Regions from separate parts of the Mesobacillus sp. QJM3NY_10 genome, predicted to be linked through region 2. Evidence: riboswitches for the same ligand, from Rfam matches in the RefSeq annotation. Region 2 holds a riboswitch; the other holds the start of a gene.
What was found. A riboswitch is a leader RNA that binds a small molecule or an ion and turns the genes downstream of it on or off. The one in region 2 is predicted to bind S-adenosylmethionine.
Positions count from the first base shown of each region.

Region 1: another riboswitch for S-adenosylmethionine. It lies ahead of metK (methionine adenosyltransferase); the one in region 2 lies ahead of AC0VX7_RS10245 (LLM class flavin-dependent oxidoreductase).

Region 1 is NZ_CM149675.1:3,760,828-3,765,695, reverse strand. Features, by position in the region: gene pckA (phosphoenolpyruvate carboxykinase (ATP)) at 928-2,517, opposite strand; SAM riboswitch class I at 2,955-3,094, shown strand; gene metK (methionine adenosyltransferase) at 3,382-4,584, shown strand; gene asnB (asparagine synthase (glutamine-hydrolyzing)) at 4,840-4,868, shown strand, end outside.
Region 2 is NZ_CM149675.1:2,044,118-2,048,985, reverse strand. Features, by position in the region: gene AC0VX7_RS10250 (ATP-grasp domain-containing protein) at 1-800, opposite strand, end outside; gene AC0VX7_RS10245 (LLM class flavin-dependent oxidoreductase) at 831-1,880, opposite strand; SAM riboswitch class I at 2,021-2,126, opposite strand; gene AC0VX7_RS10240 (LL-diaminopimelate aminotransferase) at 2,208-3,389, opposite strand; gene AC0VX7_RS10235 (YjiH family protein) at 3,548-4,840, opposite strand.

The DNA.
Region 1 (4,868 bases), 1.7 Mb from region 2:
ACTTCAGACAAAATCTCAGGCCGGAAGGGAAAATATGTCCGAACCCTGTGCAACTTCAGACAAAATCCCAGGGCGGAAGCGGAAATATGTCCGAACCCGGTGCAACTTCAGACAAAATCCCAGGGCGGAAGCGAAAATATGTCCAAACCTGGTGCAACTTCGGACAAAATCTCAGGCCGGAAGCGAAAATATGTCCGAACCCGGTGCAACTTCAGCCAAAATCACAGGCCGGAAGCGAAAATATGTCCGAACCCAGTGCAACTTCGGACAAAATCCCAGGGCCGAAGCGGAAATTTGTCCGAACCCTGGTCAACTTCGGACAAAATCACTGGTCAAAAGCGAAAATATGTCCGAACTCCGGTCAACTTCAGCCAAAATCACGACCTCAAAGTGTATTTTTGTCCGAACCTGGTGCACCTTCAGACAAAATCTCAGGCCGGAAGCGAAAATATGTCCGAACCCAGTGCAACTTCGGACAAAATCCCAGGGCCGAAGCGGAAATTTGTCCGAACCCCGGTCAACTTCGGACAAAATCACTGGTCTAAAGCGGAAATATGTCCGAACACTGGTCAACTTCGGACAAAATCACAGGCCGGAAGCTGAAACTTGTCCGAACCCGGTGCAACTTCGGACAAAATCTCAGGCCGGAAGCGGAAATATGTCCGAACCCGGTGCAACTTCAGACAAAATCCCAGGGCGAAAGCGAAAATATGTCCGAACCCGGTGCAACTTCAGACAAAATCTCAGGCCGGAAGCGGAAACTTGTCCGAACCCAGTGCAACTTCAGACAAAATCCCAGGGCGGAAGCGGAAATTTTATCCTAATCCACGGCCTGTTCAAAAGAAGTAAGCAGTAAGTGGATGATTGATCCCAACCAATCCAAACAAAAGGCCATCTCCTCACCGGAGATGGCCTTCATCAATTTCCTTATTTAGCTGTCGGACCGCCTTTTTCTTCGATCACGGATGGTACGTTTGAGAACTTCTTAAAGTTTTCGCGGAACTTGCCTGCAAGTTCATTCGCTTTTGCGTAGTAGGCTTCTTTGTCGCTCCATGTCTTGACTGGCTGAAGGACGTCGTCAGGTACACCTGGTACGTGTGATGGGATATCCAAGCCGAAAATTTTGTCTTTGACAGTCTCGACGTTGTTCAGTTCGCCTTCAAGTGCTGCCTGGACCATTGCGCGAGTGTATGCAAGCTTCATGCGGCTTCCGGTGCCATACTCTCCGCCTGTCCATCCTGTGTTCACAAGGAATACCTTCGCGTTGTGTTCGTCGATTTTTTCACCGAGCATTTCCGCGTATCTTGTTGCTGCCAGCGGAAGGAAAGGTGAGCCGAAGCAAGTCGAGAACGTTGCTTGCGGTGAAGTGATGCCGCGCTCCGTACCTGCCAGCTTTGAAGTATATCCGCTCAAGAAATGGTACATTGCCTGTTCCTTTGTAAGCTTGGCGATTGGAGGCAGAACTCCGAAGGCATCGGCCGTAAGGAATACGATCGCGTTTGGATGTCCGGCAATGCTAGGGTCCACGATGTTTTCGATTGCCTGGATTGGATAAGCTGCACGTGTATTTTCAGTCAGGCTTCCGTCATCATAGTCCGCAATACGGGTTTCTTCATCGACAACGACATTTTCAAGTACAGAACCGAAACGGATTGCATCATAAATTTGCGGTTCTTTTTCCTTGGATAAGTTAATGCACTTAGCGTAGCATCCGCCCTCGATGTTGAAAACACCGTTAGCTGACCAGCCGTGCTCATCATCACCAATCAGGCGGCGATTGTTATCAGCTGATAAAGTTGTCTTTCCTGTTCCGGAAAGACCGAAGAACAATGCAACATCGCCCTCGCGTCCCACATTTGCGGAGCAGTGCATGGACAGGATGTCGTTTTCAGGCAGCAAATAGTTCATCACGGAGAATATCGATTTCTTCATTTCACCCGCATATTCTGTTCCGCCGATCAACACGACGCGCTGTTCAAAAGAAACAATGATGAATGTCTCGGAATTCGTTCCATCAACTTCAGGGTCCGCTTTGAAAGTTGGGGCAGAGATGACCGTAAATTCAGATTCATGACCAACAAGCTCTTCCTCAGTTGGTCGGATGAACAATTGGTGGGCGAAAAGGTTGTGCCACGCGTATTCATTGATTACCTGGATCGGAAGCTGGTATTTCTTATCAGCACCTGCAAATCCTTTGAATACAAAAACTTCCTCTTTTTCTTTAAGGAAATTCAATACCTTATTATATAGTTTTGTGAAAGATTCCTCGGAAATCGGCTGGTTGACGGAGCCCCAGTCAATTTTGTCCTTCACGGATTCTTCCTCGACAATGAATTTATCTTTAGGTGAACGGCCAGTATACTTACCAGTGGTTGCTCTTACAGCACCAGTGGAAGTCAGGAGCCCTTCGTTTCGGTTAAGGATTTTTTCAACAAGCTGGGGAACTGATAACTGTACCTTTACATTGCTTCCTTTTAATAATGCTGAAAGTTCATTTGATATTCCTACAACATTCATCGGAGAATACCTTCCTTTTTTATAGATTCAAAATTAAATATTAACCTCGAGAAATGTCCAGCGCCAGCGCCTAGCCCCTCGAGTCGCTTCGGTCCGCCCAATGAAGTCAAAGAACGACTTCACCGGTCGGCCCTCCAGCGCTTGTCGGGACTGAACAAGGCGCTTTTGCATTTCTTGAAAGTTTAATATTTTGTAAGTGTTTACATCTCGGTATTAGTATAACACATTGGTTTAATTAATCTATACTAATGACTCGAAAAATTACCTTGTACCTAACTTGCGTTATATAATTCTTTCTTTATATAGTCAAGCAAAAAGAAGCGATGTGAGGCCATTTCATTATACAAAAAAACTTTCAACAACAATCGACAATTTTACCGAGAAAATCATTGACATGCAATTGTAGTTTCGTTATGATTTGGTCTTGAACGGATACTCTCTTATCCCGAGCTGGTGGAGGGACAGGCCCAATGAAACCCAGCAACCTGCAGACGTGAAAAAACAGCTTTTGGAATGCTGCTATTTCCGGGCAAAGGTGCTAACCTGACGCAAGGGAACTGCCCTTGAACGATAAGAGCGAAAGGCGCGGATTTAAGCATAAACCTTTCCTCGAAATTGGAGAGGTTTTTTATATTGCTTTTCTCTGTCCAATTGCATGAAAATGCAACCGGACTGCCTTCTTTGGTGTCATTGCTCCCGTGGGTGAAAATTAGGAAAAAAAGAAATTCACCATGAATCAAAAACAAATTTTTCTAATAAAAACTCAGCGTTTATTTCATACTACATAGGGAATGAGTACCGTATCAACCGAGGTCTGTATTGGGACAGCCTCGATCAATTTTTATAAATGAGGGAGGAACTCAGATGTCAAACAAACGCCGTTTGTTCACTTCTGAATCAGTAACAGAAGGCCATCCGGATAAAATTTGCGATCAGATTTCTGACGCGATTTTGGATGCGATCCTTGCAAAAGATGCTAACGCACGTGTTGCTGCTGAAACATCAGTTACGACAGGCCTTGTACTAGTTGCAGGCGAAATCACTACATCTACATACGTAGATATTCCGAAAATCGTTCGTGAAACAATCAAGGAAATTGGCTACACTCGCGCTAAGTACGGTTTCGACTCTGAAACTTGTGCAGTTTTGACTTCAATCGACGAGCAGTCTGCTGACATCGCAATGGGTGTTGACCAGGCTCTTGAAGCGCGTGAAGGCCAAATGTCAGATGAGGAAATCGAAGCAATCGGAGCGGGAGACCAGGGCTTGATGTTCGGTTTTGCCTGCAACGAAACGAAGGAGCTTATGCCTCTCCCGATTTCATTGGCACACAAGATTTCACGCCGCCTGACTGAAGTGCGCAAGGAAGAGATCCTTCCATACCTTCGTCCTGACGGAAAAACTCAAGTAACAGTTGAATACGATGAGAACGACAAGCCTGTCCGTATCGATACAATCGTTATTTCAACTCAGCACCACCCGGAAGTTTCGCTCGAGCAAATCCAGCGCAATCTTAAAGAACATGTCATCAATCCTGTTGTACCAGCAGAATTGATCGACGAGAACACAAAATACTTCATCAACCCAACTGGCCGTTTCGTCATCGGCGGACCACAGGGTGATGCAGGTCTTACTGGCCGCAAGATCATCGTTGATACTTACGGCGGATATGCTCGCCACGGCGGCGGTGCATTCTCTGGTAAGGATCCTACAAAAGTTGACCGCTCAGCTGCATACGCTGCACGTTACGTTGCGAAGAACATCGTAGCTGCTGGCCTTGCTGAAAAAGTTGAAGTTCAGCTTGCTTACGCAATCGGCGTTGCTCGTCCGGTATCGATTTCCATCGATACATTTGGCACAGGCAAAGTGAGCGAAGATGTCTTGATCGACGTTGTTGAAAACAACTTCGACCTTCGCCCGGCTGGTATCATCAACATGCTTGACCTGCGCAAGCCAATCTACAAGCAGACAGCTGCTTATGGACACTTCGGCCGTTCAGACGTTGACCTTCCATGGGAGCGTACAGACAAGGCTGAGGTACTTCGCACTCAAGCTCAAGGAAAATAAAATCACAAAGGGAGTTGCATAGAAATATGTAACTCCCTTTATTATTTGCCGTCTAATCCAGGGAAGACGCAAAAATCCCTAAGGTTTGCGAATGGTCCAAAAGGTGTAAAATAGAGTATTACCTTAAATTTCCCACAGATTATACTGCAAAAACTTTGCGTTTAATGATAGTATTAGATGGTATGTTTTTAGGAAGTAAAATCATTGGAAAATAACAATAAATTTTTATCTGAAATGGAGAAGGTGAAGTACATAATGTGTGGCTTTATCGGTTGTGTACATGA
Region 2 (4,868 bases):
TTGATGAATTCAATTCCAGCAACATTAATATTATTCGCTTCTAGTACTCTCTTATATTGATCAATGATTGGATCATTAAATCCTTCGATAACCTGGAATTTTGGCTTTTCTTCAACTTCTTCGCCAACAGGGCAGAACAGGTCACCGATCTGGCAGGCATCAGCCGGGCACAATTCAAATCCTTCAGATGTATCGACTCTCACCGCATAAACAAACTCGCCGCCGACAAACTCGCATCTAGTTATATAGCTCTCCGGGGACTGGATATATTCCTGAATCAGCGTCACACCATCAACCGGTTCTTCAAAAGAAGGTCCATCAACATATGCCTGAAGTGCTTCAATCGATTGAAACAGCTGGACGCCAAGACCTTTTCCTGCTCGATTATGCTTCGTGATAAATGGCTTTCCTTCAAATTCCTTCGCAGCATCCAATAACTGTTTTTTCCCGACAGTCGCAATTGTCCTCGGAGTCCTTACTCCATGCTTGGTCAGCTCAAGATATTGCTTAACCTTGCTTACCTCCAGTTCCAGCGCGCGAGAACCGTTGAAAACTTTACGGCCATGGTTCTCTAACCATGATAGAACCTGCGCAGTATATTCCGGAGCGAAACGATGGCCTCTTGTGTGTGAAGAAGCGCTCATCCTGCTATAATAGATCCCTTCAGGAGGTTCTTTCGATAAATCTAGCAGCCCCTCGTCTAGATGCCATTCTTCATATGGAACTCCCAGCTCATCAAGCCGTTTTGTCAATTGGACCGTCCATTCGTTATTTTCATGGATGATATATACTTTGCTCATTATTCCTTCATCTCCTTAATCAAATGTAAATCAAACAATCGCTTGCTTCTTTTTTGCCTCAACTAGCGGCATAACTTGCTTTGCGAAGCGCTCCATTTCCTCGAGCTGAGGAGAGAATTGCAGTAACAGCAAACCCAATCCAGCTTCTTCATACTCTAAAATTCGCTCGGCAATTTGTTCTGGTGTACCTACTAAATTTGGCCGCAGTCCACGGTTTGATACCGAATAGTCCTGGAGCTGAACCTGCTGTTCAAGCTGAGATTTGCTCGTAAAATCTTTAAAGCCGGCATAGGCACTGGATTCTTTAACATCCGTGATACGTTCCAATTCGGCAAAAGCCTCTTCCTCTGAATCCCGGCAAATGACGTAAGCGGCCATTCCGAACTCTGACAGTTCAGGATTTGACGTAGCGGCCCTCCGAGTCTTCATGTCTACTATTTTCCGTTGTATTTCTTCTACTGTCCCGCCATGCATGACATAGGCATCGCATTTTTCAACAATCGTCTGCTTCCCTTTTTCGCTCTCACCGCCAGCGTATAAAATTGGATTCGGGCGCTGTACCGGTTTTGGGAACAGCTTCGTGTCCTTCAAATCATAAAACTTACCTTCATAAGAGAAGCTTTCTTCACTCCATAGTCCCTTGAGCACATCAATGAACTCAGTAGTCCGTTCATACCGCTCATCATGCTCGGTAAAAATCCCCCCGTATTGGCGCGCCTCTTCCTCCCACCAGGCTGAAACCACATTAAGGGTAAATCGCCCGTTGCTGATCTGATCTATGTTTGCAGCCATCTTTGCTGTGACTGCGGGATTATGGAACCCAGGCCTAACAGCAGCCATAATTTCAATCTTTTCTGTCACCGAAGCCAATGCGGCAGCAGTTATCCATGCTTCAAGGGAGTCATGCTCGGGACCTTTGATATCATTCAGATATAACTCTGCTATCAAAGTGGTAGAGTAGCCCCATTGTTCTGCTGATTGAATCACCTGCTTTGCATAATCAAAGCTAGGCGGCATATTTTCATCCTCTACATTCCTAAGCCATCCGCCAAAAATCGGCAGCCAAAATCCATATTTCATCCCAAACTCTCCTCCGGTTTTAATCTCGACTTTACCAACCCGATAAGTTGGTTTTACAAGAAAAACATTAGAGACTCATAAATAAGCCTCCTAAATACAAAAAGCTCCCTTCTTTAAGAAGAGAGCCATAGAATACTCTCTTCTCATCTTTCAGACAAATTTGTCCGCAGGAATTGGCACAGTATTCAATCAGAACCTGTTGCCGAGGTTTCGCAGGGCCTTTCCCTCCACCTCTCTTGATAAGAAGACATGTATTAAATTTTAGTTTACTAAAGTGATAATATTCTAAATTCATCCAAAAGTCAATTCGTTTATCGAAATATATTTTTAAATTCCTAACGGAAAGCCTGACAGAAATTTATTTACCCTTTGTGATGCCTCAACCAGTCTTTCTGGAGGCTGAACCATAGCAATTCGGACATACCCTTCACCCTGCTTGCCAAAAGCATCACCCGGAACGACGACAATCCCTTCCTCATCAATTAGCTTGAAGGCAAAATCACGGGATTTCCAACCCTCAGGAATCTTCGCCCACACAAACATCGTTGCCGGAGAATTGGCCACTTGCCATCCGCTGTCCCGAAATCCTGATACCAAGGCATCCCGCCGTGCTTGATACTGCTTTAGCTGATCCTTCAGGAATGAATAGTCAGAAGTCAAAGCGGCAATCGCAGCTTTTTGGATTGGATAAAAGATGCCGTAATCGATGTGTGATTTGAAAGCAGCAAGAATATCAATAACCTGTGAATTTCCTGCTACGTATCCAATACGACAGCCTGCCATATTGAAAGTTTTAGAGAGTGAGTTGAACTCTACCCCCACTTCCTTTGCACCCGCTACTGATAAGAAACTGTTTTGTGGATTTCCGTCATAAATCAGTTCTGAATAAGCAAAATCATGTACGACCAGTATGTTATGTATTTTGGCAAATTCAACAACTTCTTCAAAAAAGCTGCGATCTGCCAGTGCAGTGACAGGATTTCCGGGATAGCTCAAGATCATCATTTTCGTCTTTTGTAAAACTTCAAGAGGAATCTCATTAAGCTGCGGCAGGAATTTATTCTCCTCCAGCAAAGGCATAGGATAAATCGAACCGCCCGCAATGGTTACGCTAGCTTCATAGATTGGGTAACCTGGATCTGGAACAAGTACATAATCTCCAGGATCAATGATCGCAGTAGCAAGATGCGCAAGCCCATCCTGGGAGCCCATTAGCTGCAGGACTTCAGTTCCAGCTTCAAGTTCTACCGAATAACGCTGCTGGTAAAAGTATTTTACCGCATCGTTAAATTCACTAATTCCCTTGAGCGTGTATCCGTATTTCCCCGGATCCATCGAATATTTAGCAAGTTCCTCCATAACAAAAGAAGGCGGTGAAAAATCCGGACTCCCAATACTCAGGTCAATCACATCTTTCCCGTTCATTAAGGCTGCCTGCTTACGGTCAACCACTTCCTGAAAAATACTTGACGTCATTTTTCTAATCTTTTCTGATCCGTAGATATTCATGGATATTCCCCTTTACTGTTCATTAATTCATGATGTTTTCATGGAGGTTGATTCCTCTGAATTTTTAAAATATAAATTCGATTATAGCAGTTTCGCTTTATCAGTTCTAGAAAAAAATAAAAATGAGCTGCAATGCAGCCCACTAAATATCTTCCGTATTAAAACAAGAGGTGTGCAATCGGCGCTACAATGATCAGTGTAAGGATCGTTCTCTGAATCCAGATGACTACCAATTTCCGCAGACTGATTGGTATTTCTGTCGACATAATGCTTGGAATCAGCGCGGAGAAAAAGATAATGGCTGAAACAGAAACAACGCCGATGACAAACTTTGTGATCATTGGGGCTTCTGTTACAAGCAAAGCAGGCAGGAACATTTCGGCAATTTCAATAGCGGATGCCTTAGCTGCCAGCATTGGCTCTGGAATCTGGAGAATCAATGTGAATGGATAGAAAATGTAGCCAATAAGATCAAACACTGGGGTGAATTCTGCTAAAACAAGCCCCAACAATCCTACAGACAGAATCGAAGGCAAAATTCCCATCGTCATGATCAATCCATCTCGTAAGTTATCCAGTATGTTTTTGCCAAGAGAAGGTGCTTTGTTTGATGCGCTCATAGCTCCAGCCCACGCCGTTTTCAAGCGATTTTCTGTCACTGGTTCCTCAGGTACACCTTTGCCCTCATAATATTCCTCACTAACCGTTCGTAAAGGGCGCAACCTGACCGTGATAGCGGTTACAAGAAATGTAACGAAAAGCGTCGTCCAGAAATACGTATTCCATACTTCCATTAATCCTAATGTTTTCGCGACTACAATCATAAACGTCGCTGAAACGGTAGAGAAACCTGTTGCGATAATAGTGGCTTCTTTTATAGTATACTTGCCTTCCTTGAACACGCGGTTGGTGATCAGAAGGCCAATTGAATAGCTTCCTACAAAGGAAGCAACAGCATCAATCGCAGCCCGTCCTGGTGTCTTCCAGACAGGCCTCATGATTGGCTGCAATAATACGCCAATAAATTCAAGCAGGCCATAGCCAACAAGCAGCGCCAAAAATACAGATCCGATTGGCACGAGGACACCAACTGGTATAACGAGCTTTTCATACAAGAACGGTCCCATGCTTGGTTCAAAGAGCCATGCTGGCCCGACCTTCGTCAGCAGCATCAACGCTACTACTACTCCAAGTACTTTTAGCAAAGAAAAAACGATAGTCGTCGTATTCTTGTTCCACGTTTTTCTGTAAAAAGGATAAATGGCTCCCAATAAAATAACAATAAATGCATAATACGGAACGGCTGCAGAAAAAGTGGTATTAATCCAGGTAACTAAGTGGTCGAGCGGGATTGATGATTTTTCACCAACAGTGATTGGAACAAAAAACATGAAGATGCCAATCGCACTAAATAAGAAAAACTTCAAAATACTTAAGGCAGGTGTTGGCATTTCCGGCTTGCCGGTGTTCACTTCAGGG